Regions from separate parts of the Dickeya aquatica genome, predicted to be linked through region 1. Evidence: riboswitches for the same ligand, from Rfam matches in the RefSeq annotation. Region 1 holds a riboswitch; each other region holds the start of a gene.

What was found. A riboswitch is a leader RNA that binds a small molecule or an ion and turns the genes downstream of it on or off. The one in region 1 is predicted to bind thiamine pyrophosphate.
Region 2: another riboswitch for thiamine pyrophosphate. It lies ahead of thiD (bifunctional hydroxymethylpyrimidine kinase/phosphomethylpyrimidine kinase); the one in region 1 lies ahead of thiB (thiamine ABC transporter substrate binding subunit).
Region 3: another riboswitch for thiamine pyrophosphate. It lies ahead of thiC (phosphomethylpyrimidine synthase ThiC); the one in region 1 lies ahead of thiB (thiamine ABC transporter substrate binding subunit).

Annotation. Positions count from the first base shown of each region.
Region 1 is NZ_LT615367.1:3,846,638-3,851,394, forward strand. Features, by position in the region: gene tnaA (tryptophanase) at 1-566, shown strand, start outside; gene sgrT (glucose uptake inhibitor SgrT) at 708-866, opposite strand; gene sgrR (HTH-type transcriptional regulator SgrR) at 980-2,638, shown strand; TPP riboswitch at 2,713-2,820, shown strand; gene thiB (thiamine ABC transporter substrate binding subunit) at 2,893-3,861, shown strand; gene thiP (thiamine/thiamine pyrophosphate ABC transporter permease ThiP) at 3,837-4,757, shown strand, end outside.
Region 2 is NZ_LT615367.1:1,112,949-1,117,705, forward strand. Features, by position in the region: gene DAQ1742_RS05105 (alginate lyase family protein) at 1-112, shown strand, start outside; gene DAQ1742_RS05110 (DUF3750 domain-containing protein) at 233-988, shown strand; gene DAQ1742_RS05115 (hypothetical protein) at 1,072-1,515, shown strand; partial or broken gene DAQ1742_RS05120 (DUF2891 domain-containing protein) at 1,752-1,871, shown strand; gene DAQ1742_RS05125 (VOC family protein) at 2,091-2,489, shown strand; TPP riboswitch at 2,597-2,697, shown strand; gene thiD (bifunctional hydroxymethylpyrimidine kinase/phosphomethylpyrimidine kinase) at 2,858-3,664, shown strand; gene psiE (phosphate-starvation-inducible protein PsiE) at 3,862-4,269, shown strand; gene trhP (prephenate-dependent tRNA uridine(34) hydroxylase TrhP) at 4,491-4,757, opposite strand, start outside.
Region 3 is NZ_LT615367.1:312,749-317,505, reverse strand. Features, by position in the region: gene nfi (deoxyribonuclease V) at 69-743, opposite strand; gene hemE (uroporphyrinogen decarboxylase) at 743-1,816, opposite strand; gene nudC (NAD(+) diphosphatase) at 1,869-2,642, opposite strand; TPP riboswitch at 2,885-3,000, shown strand; gene thiC (phosphomethylpyrimidine synthase ThiC) at 3,144-4,757, shown strand, end outside.

The sequences.
Region 1 (4,757 bases):
GCGATGAAGAACTGTTCAACGAGGTGCGCATTCGCTGCGTGCCGATGGAAGGCTTCGTCACCTATGGCGGGCTGGCCGGGCGCGACATGGAAGCGCTGGCGATAGGGCTTGAGGAAGGCATGAACGAAGATTACCTGACCTACCGCATCGGCCAGGTGACGTATCTTGGCGAGCGCCTGCGCGCAGGCGGTATTCCGATTCAATACCCGGTGGGCGGCCATGCGGTATTTGTCGATGCGAAAAAGCTGCTGCCGCACATTCCTGCCGAGCAGTTCCCGGCACAGGCGCTCAATAACGCGCTCTATCTGGAAGCCGGTATTCGCAGCGTGGAAATCGGCTCATTACTGCTGGGGCGCGACCCGGATACCGGCGAACAGAAACCTTCGCCGCTGGAGTTGCTGCGCCTGACCATTCCGCGCCGCGTCTACACCAACGACCACATGGACTACATCGCCGATTCGCTGATTGCCCTCAAAGAGAGAGCCAGCAGTATCAAAGGGCTGACGTTTACCTATGAACCGCCGGTACTACGTCACTTCGTCGCCCGGCTAAAACCGCTGGAATAACGCCGCACCATAAAAAAAGCCAGCGGAACAGGCCGCTGGCTGGTGAACAGCACCATTACTCAGAACTGTGTGGCGGTGAACCGCCACGTTATTTAGCACCACCGGATGTGATATCCGTCAGCGTTAACCGATGACGTGTCGTTATAACCAGTGGCGATACGTCTTCTCATCCATCTGTGCGATGTGCCATTGCGTGGCCTGTAGCAATATGGCCATCCGCTCGGCCTCACTCAACCGCGCCAGGCCACAACCGATGCCGCGACACAGCCAGTAGCGATAGAAATACAATAATCGGTTCATATTGCCCCCCTCAGATAACTCCCCTTCGCTGTCATCAAGTATCCGCGTAATATAGGGAAAAATATATTGATGAGCTTAAGCCGTGGAGTTCCTCTTTTATGCCTTCGCCACCGATGTCTTCGCCCCGTCTGCAACAACAATTCATCCGGCTCTGGCAGTGCCTGCAAGGCCAGGATACCGACACCACGCTGCAACAACTGGCCGGATTGCTGCATTGCTCACGCCGCCACATCCGCTCGTTGCTCGGCGCGATGCAACAGCAAGGCTGGCTGACCTGGCAGGCGCAGGCCGGACGAGGTAAACACTCACGCCTGTGCTTTCTCTACACCGGGTTGACCCTGCAACAACAGCGCGCCGAAGACCTGCTTGAGCAAGACCGCATTGACCAACTGGTGCAGTTGCTGGGTGATAAAGACGCCGTGCGCCAGATGGTGCTGTCCCATCTGGGCCGCCGCGTGCGTCAGGGACGCCACCTGCTGCGCATCCTCTACTACCGGCCGATGCTGAACCTGTTACCCGGCAGTGCGCTGCGCCGCTCGGAAACGCATCTGGCACGCCAGATTTTCAGCGGCCTGACCCAGCTAAATGAGGAAAATGGGGAACTGCTGGCGGATATCGCCCACCATTGGCAGGCGCTGTCGCCGCTGCACTGGCGTTTTTACCTGCGCCCTGCCGTCCGGTTTCATCATGGCAGGGAGCTGACGATGGAGGATGTTATCGCCTCGCTAAACCGGCTAAAGCCACTGGCACTGTTTTCGCACCTGACAGACATCCGCTCGCCGATGCCGTTCGTGCTGGATATCCACCTCAATATGCCAGACCGCTGGCTGCCGTGGTTACTGGGCAGCGTGGCGGCGATGATGCTGCCCAAAGAGTGGCCGACGTTACCCGATTTTATGCGCCAGCCAATTGGCACCGGGCCGTATCAGGTGGTCCGCAACAGCCCCGACCAGCTCAAAATAGACGCCTTTGATGATTACTTCGGCTACCGGGCGCTGATTGACGAGGTGAGCATCTGGGTGCTGCCCGATGCGCCGGTGATCCCCGCCTGCACCGTCACGCTGCAAGGTGATGACACCCTCGATAATGAGCTGGAAAACCGGCTGGAAGAAGGGTGCTATTTCCTGCTGTTTGACCGCCGCTCCCCGGCCATGACTGACACGGATGTGCGCCACTGGTTATCTCAGGTACTCAGCCCGGTGGCGATGTTAAGTCTGGCGCAAAGCCCCTACCAGAGCGATTGGTCGCCCGCCTATGGCCTGCTGCCACGCTGGCATCACAGCCCGCCGCGCAGGGTGCGCGACAAACCCATCGGCCTGACCGAGCTGACCCTCAGCTGTTATCGTGACCACCCGGAATACGCGGTGATAAGCCGGATCATGCAGCAATTGCTGGCCGCGCACGGCGTGAAGCTGACGCTGCGCACGCTGGAGTTCGACGCGTGGTGCCAGGGAGAAGAGGCCGGTGATCTCTGGCTTGGCAGCGCCAATTTTTATCTGCCGCTGGAGTTTTCCGTCTTCGCCATGCTGTGCGAGCTACCGCTTTTGCGCCACTGCCTGGCTGATGGTGAGCTTGATGGGCTCACCCGTCAATGGCATCAGGGCGAGCTGGATCTGGCGCAGTGGTGCCAATCACTGGTGTGCGATGCGGCCATTCACCCGCTGTTCCACCACTGGCTGCGCCTGCAAGGGCAGGCCAACATGCGCGGCCTGCGCATGAACACGCTGGGCTGGTTTGATTTTAAATCCGCCTGGTTTGCACCGGGGGACTAGACGACAGGCGTAAGGAATATCGCCCGCCGCGCGAATCGCGCTTTTCCTGCTGTAACGAACCCTCTACAATAGCGCCGTTCTCAACGGGGTGCGCCTGGGCATTGTGTCATGGGCCGCTGAGAAAATACCCGTCGAACCTGATCCGGTTAATACCGGCGAAGGGATTTGAGATTGCATACTTTGCCTGCTCAAAGACCTTTGCCGCCTTCAACATATTGGAGCGCAAAGTGCTTAAACATTCTCTTACTGCCTTGATGTCCTGCCTGCTGGTGCTCAGTGCCCCGGCGTTCGCCAAATCCACCCTCACGGTCTACACCTACGAGTCATTCTCCTCTGAATGGGGCCCAGGCCCGTCTATCAAGACCGCATTTGAAAAAACCTGTGACTGCGAACTGAAATTCGTGGCGCTGGAAGATGGTGTGGCGCTGCTCAACCGTCTGCGCATGGAAGGTAAAAACACCCCGGCCGACGTGGTACTGGGGCTGGATAACAATCTGGTGCAGGCGGCAGAACAAACCGGGCTGTTTGCCAAACACGGTATCGATACGGGTGCGTTAGCGGTGCCCGGCGGCTGGCAAAACGCCACGTTCCTGCCCTTTGACTACGGTTACTTTGCCTTTGTCTACAACAAAGACAAACTGAAAAACCCGCCTGCCAGCCTCAAAGAGCTGGTAGAAGGGCCGCAGGCGTGGAAAGTGATTTATGAAGATCCGCGCACCAGCACGCCGGGCCTGGGGCTGCTACTGTGGATGCAAAAAGTGTACGGCGATAACGCGCCGGATGCCTGGCAGAAACTGGCGGCGAAAACCGTCACCGTTACCAAAGGCTGGAGCGAGGCCTATGGCCTGTTCCTGAAAGGCGAGGCGGATTTGGTGCTCAGTTACACCACGTCTCCGGCTTACCATGTAATTGCCGAGAAGAAAGAGAACTATGCGGCAGCGAACTTTAGCGAAGGCCACTACCTGCAAGTGGAAGTCGCCGCACCGCTGGCAGGCAGCAAAAACCCGCAACTGGCGGCGCAGTTCCTGCAATTTATGGTCAGCCCGACGGTTCAAAACCTGATCCCGACCACCAACTGGATGTATCCGGCTATCCGTACCGATCTGCCCGCAGGCTATCAAAACTTATCCGTACCGGCCAACGCACTGACCTTTAGCGCTCAGCAGGTCGCAGAACAGCGTGCCGGTTGGGTGCAGGCATGGCAACGCGCCGTCAGCCGTTGATAACATCCCGGCGTTTTCTTGCCGGAGCACTGTGGCCGGGCGTTTTCGCCGCCGGGCTGCTGTGCGCCACCGCGTTGCTGGCATTCGGCGCGCTGTGGTACGAGGCGGGCGATGCCCCCTGGCTCGCCTTATGGCAAGACCACTACCTGTGGCACGTTCTGCGTTTTAGCGTCTGGCAGGCGCTGCTGTCTTCAGCGCTCTCGCTGGGGCCGGCCTTGCTGCTTGCCAGGGCGTTATACCGCCGCCGTTTTCCCGGCCACCGCTGGCTATTGCGCCTGTGCGCCATGACGCTGGTGCTGCCGGTGCTGGTGGCAGTCTTCGGCCTGTTACGGGTCTATGGCCGCGAGGGCTGGCTGGCGCACGCGCTGGCCCTGTTCGGTCTTCCCTATACGTTTTCGCCCTATGGCTTGCCGGGCATTTTACTGGCCCACGTCTTTTTTAATCTGCCGCTGGCAACGCGGCTGTTTTTACAAACGCTGGAAAATATTCCCACCGAACAACGCCAGTTGGCCGCCCAGCTTGGCCTGCGCGGCATGGACTTTTTTCGGCTGGTGGAGTGGCCGTGGCTGCGCCGCCAGTTGCTGCCCGCAGGCGCGCTGATTTTTATGCTCTGTTTTTCAAGCTTTGCCACCGTACTGGCGCTCGGCGGCGGCCCGCAGGCCACCACCCTTGAACTGGCGATTTATCAGGCCCTGAGCTTTGACTATGACCCGGCGCGCGCAGCGCTGCTGGCGCTTTTGCAACTGTGTTGCTGCCTGACGCTGCTGCTCGCAAGCCAGCGCCTCAGCCACTGGCTTGCGCCAGGCACCAGCCAGCGCCTGCACTGGCGTGACCCGCAAGACAGCCGGTGGAGCCGCCTGTGCGACACGCTGATCATTACGCTGGCGCTCGCTCTG
Region 2 (4,757 bases), 1.8 Mb from region 1:
CATGAATGCCGGGACATATCAGATTTCCGCAACGGCAACCGGCGTGAATGATGATAGCGTCCGCTGGACAATTCTCTACCCTAACCCAACAGATCTGGGCGTCATCAATTAATGCCTGAGAGACGAGCCATCGCGTTATGGCTCGTATCACGGTGTTGTGGCTGGGATAGCATCATAAAAATCAAAGAGATGATTATCTCTTCTCACGATAATCATGGAGTGACCCGCATTAATGAAATTCCTCAAGGTGGCCGGTCTGATGATGAGCGGCGTATTGATCTTTTCATTTGGTCAAAGCCTGATACGCGCGGCACACAGCGCAGAGCAAATGGGCGGGAAGGATTATTTGTCTGCACGGCGTGATTCAGCCAAACTGGCACCCGACCCGGTAGCGAACAGCCAGACGGCGATTGTGCAGGTGTATACCGCCGCCACCTATGGCTGGCGCGGCCTGGTGGCGGTACATCCGTGGATTATCATCAAGAAAGCCGGGGAAACCCAGTATCAGCGCTATGAAGTGATAGGCTGGGGTGAAGGGGATGTGGTTCGTCGTAACTCTACGCCGGTGCCTGATGGCTACTGGTTCGGCTCGCAGCCCCATGTGCTGGTGACGCACCGGGGCAAGGCCGCAGAGGCGATGATCCCCAACATTGAGCAGGCGGTGAAAAGCTACCCCTGGCCTCACACTTACCATGCCTGGCCCGGCCCTAACAGCAACACGTTTATGGCGCATATCGGCCGTGAAGTGCCGGAGCTGAAGCTAGATTTGCCCGCTAATGCGATAGGCAAAGACTTTCGGGCTCTGACGAACCCGGTGGGGCTCTCTTCATCGGGTAAAGGTGTGCAGGTGTCCGTGTTGGGGATGCTTGGCCTTAATCTTGGCATAGAAGAGGGGATTGAGGTGAATGTGCTGGGGGTTAATCTTGGTGTAGACCTAAACCCTCCGGCATTGCGGTTGCCGTTTATTGGCCGCCTCGGGTATGACTAAGGCGTTTTTCTGGTGGGCACAAGTGATGTGTTGCGGGAAGGGTGTCTGCTTAATCGATTTGCCAGCCTGGTGAGAGGATATTGATGCTAGTACGAAAAAAAGCCATAGCGCTGTTGTGCCTGTTGATGAGTGTGTCGGCGTATGCTAATGCCAAAACGCAGGGGAATGCTGACAGCATGAGTTATCAGGGCATGAATGCGACCACCGATAGCATGGGCAATACGACCTATCGGGACAAAAATGGCCGGATGCTTGGGTCAGCCTCGACGGATAACACCAGCGGAAACACCACGTACCGTAATGCTAACGGCTCTATCGTCGGGAGCGCCAATACCAGTAATAGTGGTGAAACAACATACCGAAACCCAAATGGCGGGATAGTGGGGTCAGCGTCAACAGGCATGACGGGCACCACCACCTACCGTGACAGAAACGGCAAGATAGTCGGGAGCTCCACCTCGGACAGCAGCGGCAGAAAAACGTACCGTAATGCCAATGGTTCGATTGTCGATCGTTTGCAGTACTAACCCGTGCGCAGCATGGTCTGGCCACCAGGCTGTGCTTTCTCATTTCACCCCGTTTTCTCTCTCACCTTCCACCCAAAACGTTTCTCTCGTTGAGGGGCAACGTAACCTATTGAAACGGATTATTTCCCCTCTTTGCGACAAAACCGTTGATTCATTTTTTAACCTAATGTTTTTATTGGAAATAATATTTTAGTTCAGTAGGTTAGCGATAAAAAGACGTGATGGTGATTGCCAGTGCCGGGCATCATCTGGCGGCCAGTATCAATCATGTGGTGGGAAGCCACTATGGCGGCGGGCATAGGCTGGCAAGCTTTGCGATGCTGGCGCTGGATCCCGTGCCAGACACTCAAGGTTGATTTAATAAAAAATCACTTTTAATGCATAAATAATTGTTTTTTTTCGATCTGGATCAGGATTTCCCTCAGCAAACCTGACTATGTTGATGATTCACTGGTGAATGTGCCTGGCAGATAGCTTGTCTTCTGGCGAGGTGTTATCACGGGAGCAGTGTTATCATCGGTGAGGCGTTATCACCGGTGAAGCGCCATCACAGGCTGTAGTCAGGGGGAATAAATATGCAGGAGCAATTGAGTATCCCGGTGTCCGATTTATATCGCAGTCAGCGCTTTTATCAGCAGGCGCTCAAGCCGCTGGGGTATGAGCAGATCAAAGACATGAAATTTGCCGTGAGTTTTTCCGTGTTGGGCGGCTATGGTCTGGTGGCTGACTCTGGCGTCGAGTTTTGGCTATTTCAAGGGGAAGTGAGTACGCGGCCTGCGGCGCAGGTTGTCTTTGGTGTCTCATCAAAAGCCGTAGTGGATGCCTTTTTTAGCGCAGCCCTTGCCGCTGGCGGGCAGGATAAGGGGAAACCCGGTGTACAGACCTCGCGCCATCCTGATGAGTACGCCGCTTTTGTGTGTGATCCCGATGGCTACACGGTCGCCGTGGTGTGCTGTCAGGCAGCGATGGCATAACTGTGTGGTGTGTCCGGGGGCAGGGTTTAGCCGCGTTGCTTATCACCTTTACGCCCGCGCTCTATTTTTCAGCCTTGACCTTTATGACCAAGGCTTCCAATAATGGCTCCGTTGACTCGGGGTGCCGCTTCCTATTCAGAACGGCTGAGAAATACCCGTATTACCTGAACTGGATAATGCCAGCGTAGGGAAGTCACGGTATCCCACCGGCTACCGCCTTCTTTCACGCCGGTTGGGAGGTTTATGTTCGCTCGACCTGTCTTTTTTGTGCTCACCACGCTTTTTCCTTTGTCTGCCGGGGTGCTTCGGCCTGTGTTTTTCTGCCGCATTCACGCTGATGTTGTTACTGTTGCCCCGGTGGTGTGCTGATGAAAACCCCGATTAATGCACTGACTATTGCCGGAACGGATCCCAGCGGCGGCGCGGGCATTCAGGCTGACCTGAAAACCTTTTCGGCACTCGGTGCCTACGGCACCAGTGTTATTACGGCACTGGTGGCGCAAAATACACGCGGCGTGCAGTCGGTGTACCGCATTGAAGCTGCCTTTGTGGCGGCCCAACTGGATTCGGTACTCAGCGATGTGCGTATCGATAGCGCAAAAATTGGTATGTTGTCGCACACCGCGATAGTTGAGGTGGTTGCGCACGCGTTGCAGGGCTATGCGTTGCCGTATGTGGTGCTTGATACCGTGATGCTGGCCAAAAGTGGCGATCCGCTACTGACAGACGACGCTGTTGCGGCTCTGCGCCAGCTTTTGCTGCCGCAGGTTTCGCTTATTACCCCTAACCTGCCAGAGGCTGCGGCACTGTTGCGCTGCCAGATTGCCGATAATGAGCATGAGATGTGCCAGCAAGGAGAGGCGTTGCTGGCAATGGGCTGCCAGGCGGTGCTGATGAAAGGCGGGCACCTTAATCAGCCGGATAGCCCGGACTGGCTGTTCTTACCTGATGCCGGGCCTGTCAGGTGCAACGGTGTGCGTGTTAACACCCGTCACACCCACGGCACTGGCTGTACGCTCTCTGCTGCGCTGGCGGCATTACGCCCTCGTCATGATAATTGGTTACAGACACTCGCTGCGGCGAAAGCCTATTTGCACGGTGCACTCGAGCAGGCTGATGCGCTGGAGGTGGGGCAGGGGATTGGCCCGGTACACCATTTTCACCGCTGGTGGTAAGAACTGTCTGAGATAAGAAAATTCGATGCCGGTTGAGGAATATTGCATAGACAGCCTGACATGGGCTGAGTAATTTGTGATCTGTATCATGTTATTGCCGACGGTGTACCCAAAAAGCTCACCGGTTTTACGGCGTTTTGTCTGTCGGCTGGGCGATATGGCTGCCCGGCTGTTTAGTTTTTGGAGGAATAAGAATTATGGCAGGTTCGGCACGCGCGGTGATGGTCGCCAGGGGGTTGCAGACCATACTCAATGTCGGTTTGCTGGTGCTGGCGGTGATTTTGGTGGTGTTTCTCGGCAAGGAGACCTGGCATTTGGCGACGGTGTTGCTGGTCAGCAATGAGAAAGAGTCCTCCTATATGCTGATTGAAAGCCTGGTGATTTATTTTCTTTATTTTGAGTTTTTGGCGCTGATCGTGAAGTATTTTTTGTCGGGCTATCACTTCCCGCTGCGCTATTTTATCTATATCGGCATTACGGCGATTGTGCGCCTGATTATTGTTGACCATAAAAACCCGGCTGACACTTTCACCTATTCCGGGGCCATCCTGATCCTGGTCGTCACGTTATATCTGGTAAACAGCCCGCGCCTGAAACGGGAGTAGCGATGGGTTTGGGCTGGTACAAAGAAAAGGGCCAACTCAAGGGAGATTGAGCTGGCCTAAGGAGGTGGTTCCTAATGTAGGACGATGTCACTACGCTTAATTTTTTTGTTCTGTATTTTCTCAGCGCTGCAATAATAACCAGTTGACCGTGCGATTGATGTGACCAGATTCTAAAAAATGTCACATTAGCGGTGAAACTGTCATCTTTTTCACAGGGTTTCTCACTGAGCGTGCGGATTGCGGGTGCTGGTGCCAGGTAAGTTACGCAGCAGCAAGGCGTATTCCAGCGCGATGTCATCAGGGACGGGCAAATAAACGATGTGGCCATCTCCTGGTGCAACGTCAACCGGCTGACCTTTCTTATTGAGCAAGGTCGTCACGGTAAACTGGATATTACCGCCCGGTGTCATCATCTCCACGCTGTCGCCACACGCAAACTTGTTTTTGACGGCGACTTCGGCTAAGCCGTCGCGGCGCTGGCCGGTAAA
Region 3 (4,757 bases), 970 kb from region 1:
CCCGGCCGCCCTATTCCTGAATTCCTAAAATAGGCACGAATTCCTAAAGTTTCCCGTCGGGCATTATCCTACACCCCGGCCTTCGGTTGCCAGCGCTGAAATGCCGGACGGTTAGAGGCAACCGCATCCGCCCAGCGCGTCGGCTCCGGCAGGCGATAGCCGTTCATGCAACGCATCACCCATTCCAGTGCGCTATCGCTACTGATGCGATGCCCGGTAGCGATGAATAACGGATTGCAACGGGCTTTGCTGCGCCACACCCAGCCTATCTGCTCGTCCTTGTCCAGCAACGGCTGGCGGCTACCTGCGGCGTCAGCCAGCGGTGAAAAACTGCCGCACAACCGTTTTTTTGCCACACCGATTGTCGGCACGTTGACCTGCAAGCCAAAATGGCTGGCCACCCCCAGACGGCGGGGATGAGAAATGCCATGTCCGTCAACGAACAGCAAATCCGGGCGATGTTGCAACAGCGCCCACGCCGCCAACAGCGCCGGACACTCCCGAAATGATAACAGGCCGGGAAGATAAGGCATCAGCGTAGGAATACGCGCAATCTGGTACTCCACCGGTTGCAGCGAGGGGTAACTCAGCACAACCAGGGCCGCGCGGGTAACGGCTCCCGCCTGTTCAAATCCGACATCCGCCCCGGCAATCAGCGTCGGCTGTGCAAACGGCAAATCATCGTGACGTATCACCTGTGCGGCCTTGTCGCGCTGGGCTGCCCGCAGCGCATTGAGATCCATCACGCGTTATCCTGATGATAGGGCGCAGACAACCGGTGCACCGCCTCAACAAACACCCCGGCGTGCTCAGGCGGCACATCCTGATGGATACCATGCCCGAGGTTAAACACATGGCCATTGCCTGCGCCAAAACCGGCCAGAATGCTCGCCACCTCCTGTTCAATACGCGCCGCAGGAGCATAGAGCATGGAAGGGTCCATGTTACCCTGTAAGGCCACCCGGTGGCCCACGCGACGACGGGCATCGGCAATGTCGGTCGTCCAGTCAAGCCCAAGCGCATCACAGCCGGTATCGGCCATCGCTTCCAGCCACTGGCCGCCGCCTTTGGTAAACAGCGTCACTGGCACCCGCCGCCCTTCGTGCTCACGCTGCAAGCCATCGACAATTTTGTGCATGTAATGCAGCGAAAACTCGCGGTAAGCCGCCCCGCTCAATGCACCACCCCAGGTGTCAAAAATCATCACGGCCTGTGCGCCCGCACGAATTTGCGCATTCAGGTAGAGCGTGACGCTATCAGCCAGTTTATCGAGTAACAGATGCAGGGTTTGCGGTTCGGCAAACATCATTTTCTTGATAACGGTGAACGCTTTGCTGCTGCCGCCTTCAACCATATAGGTCGCCAGCGTCCACGGGCTGCCGGAAAAACCGATCAGCGGTACCGCACCGGCCAGATTACGGCGAATGGTACGCACCGCATTCATCACGTAACCCAGTTCCTGCTCCGGGTCCGGCACCGGCAGTTTTTCCACATCGGCCCGACAGGTGACGGGGGAAGTAAAACGCGGGCCTTCTCCGGCTTCAAAGTAAAGTCCCAGGCCCATTGCATCCGGCACCGTGAGAATGTCGGAAAACAGAATGGCGGCATCAAGCGCATAGCGCCGCAGCGGCTGGAGCGTCACTTCACAGGCCAGTTCCGCGTTTTTACACAGAGACATAAAATCCCCGGCCTGTGTGCGCGTTGCCCGATACTCCGGCAGATAACGCCCGGCCTGGCGCATCATCCATACGGGGGTGACATCCACCGGCTGGCGTAATAATGCTCGCAGATAGCGATCATTTTTCAGATCAGTCATGATTTTTTCCTTGATTACGCCTTTCTCAGGCATGATTGCCGCAGGCCCTTGCTCACTGCGCCGTGTCACGGCACAGCACGACGGTGTCCTCAATCAAACGGCGGGCAACCGTACCCGGTGGCGGCAGTTCCGGCAAGCTATCGTAGCGGAACCAGCCCGCCGCACGCAGTTCAGAAGGGTCATGTTTCAGCTCACCGCCGTCATAATCCGCCATAAATGCGGTCATCAGCGAATGGGGAAACGGCCAGGGCTGCGAGCAAACATAGCGCAGGTTCTTGATGCGAATCTGGCTCTCTTCCATCACCTCGCGCATCGCTGCCTGCTCCAGCGTTTCGCCGACTTCAACAAACCCAGCCAGCACCGTATACATATTGCCCTTATGACGCAAATGCTGCGCCAGCAAGATTTTATCGTGATGACGGATGGCAACAATCACGCAAGGCGCAATCTGTGGGTAGTAGCGCTCTTTACACTGCGGACATAAGCAGGCCAGCTCCGTGGTACTGGTAGTCATCGTCTGGCCGCAGTAGCCACAAAAACGGTGTGAGCGATAAAACTCGGCCAGTTGTACCGCGCGCCCCGCCAGTTGAAACAGCCCGGCATCCTGGCTGAGCAATTGGCGCACCGACCCCATCTCCCGCGCCCGATCTTGCAGTACCAGCCACACCGGCTCACCTTGCCACTCGCCAACCTGACACGCCGAACACTGCTGTAATTGCCACTGCGCTGCCGTGCCCTGCGGCAACTCGCCTTGCGGCAGCCATATCTGATGCTGGTGATAGACCACCCACCAGCCCTGCTCATCACCTTTCAGCGTCACGTCCATCTTTTTTTATCACTCCCGCTGGTGACCCGGCTTCACATTTGATCCGGTTTCGCTCTCAATGCGTTTTACTCTCAACCGGTTTTATTATCAAAACAACCGGGCCGACTTGTCGTGTGCCGCCATTATCCGGCGTGGCAAAAACCTTGGCAATGTGCTTGCACACCGGTATCCGGCGGTTTCACCATTGACGCCACCCTGCGACACGCATACAGTGTCACTGTTTTCTATGGCCCCACCCGGGGCAAATCTTGTCGGAGTGCCTAGCGCGCCTTATGGCGAGCAGGCTGAGACCGTTAATTCGGGATCCGCGGAACCTGATCAGGTTAAGACCTGCGAAGGGAACAAGAGTAAGCACATTGCCAGCCCCAGGCGCAACCTCAGGTTGTCGCCGCACCCGCAAGGCGTTACGTCACATTGCGGGTGCCAGCGGGTCGGCATCCAGCCATTACTCCCTGCGAGCTCCAGACAAGCAATTTTTCCTTTAACCAACAGGAATTTGCTATGTCTACAGAACCAACCTCGTCTACAGAAGCGCGTGTTTTCGCACAAACGGCGGCGGCCGGTCGTCGTGAACAACGCGCGGCGGCCCAGCAGTTTATCGACACACTGCGCGGCACAAACTTTCCCAATTCACAGCGTATTTATCTGACCGGATCTCGCCCGGACATTCGCGTACCGATGCGGGAAATCCAGCTAAGCCCGACGCTGACAGGCGGCAGCCGCGACAACCCGCACCATGAGCCCAACGAAGCCGTGCCGGTGTATGACACCGCCGGGCCCTATGGCGACCCGGCCACCGGAATTGATGTCCATCGCGGCCTGCACCGCCTGCGGGCCGGCTGGATTGCCGAACGCGGCGACACCGAAACATTAGCGCAAGCCAGCTCCGGCTTTACCCAGCAACGGCTGGCCGACATCGGCATTGAACATCTGCGTTTTGAACACCTGCCGCAACCGCTGCGCGCCAAAACCGGTTGCCGCGTCACCCAACTGCACTACGCGCGGCGCGGTATTATCACGCCGGAAATGGAGTTTATCGCCATCCGTGAAAATATGGGGCGCGAACGTATTCGCAGCGCCGTGCTGCGCCAGCAGCATCCCGGCCACCACTTTGGCGCTCGCTTGCCAGAGAACATCACGCCAGCGTTCGTGCGCGAGGAAGTGGCGGCCGGCGGCGCGATTATTCCGGCTAACATCAATCACCCGGAATCGGAGCCGATGATTATCGGCCGCAATTTTCTGGTCAAAGTGAACGCCAATATCGGTAACTCTTCGGTCAGTTCCTCGATTGAGGAAGAAGTGGAAAAACTGGTCTGGGCGACACGCTGGGGCGCAGACACGGTGATGGATCTCTCGACCGGGCGTTATATCCACGAAACCCGCGAATGGATCTTGCGCAACAGCCCGGTGCCTATCGGCACGGTGCCGATTTATCAGGCACTGGAAAAGGTCAACGGCATCGCGGAAAACCTGAGCTGGGAACTGTTCCGCGACACCCTGCTGGAGCAGGCCGAACAAGGGGTAGACTACTTCACCATTCACGCCGGTGTGTTGCTGCGTTACGTACCGATGACCGCCAAACGCCTGACCGGCATTGTCTCGCGCGGCGGCTCCATCATGGCGAAATGGTGCCTGTCGCACCATCAGGAGAACTTCCTCTACCAGCATTTCCGTGAAATTTGCGAAATCTGTGCCGCCTATGACGTCGCGCTGTCGCTGGGTGATGGCCTGCGCCCCGGCTCGATTCAGGATGCCAACGACGACGCACAGTTTGCCGAGCTGCACACGCTGGGTGAACTGACCAAAATCGCCTGGGAATACGATGTGCAGGTGATGATAGAAGGCCCCGGCCATGTGCCGATGCAGATGATCCAGCGCAACATGACCGAGGAGCTGGAGCACTGCCACGAAGCGCCGTTTTACACCCTCGGCCCGCTTACCACGGATATCGCGCCCGGTTATGACCATTTCACCTCCGGCATTGGCGCGGCGATGATAGGCTGGTTTGGCTGCGCCATGCTGTGTTATGTCACGCCGAAAGAGCATCTGGGGCTGCCAAACAAAAACGACGTCAAACAAGGGCTTATCACCTACAAGATTGCCGCCCATGCCGCT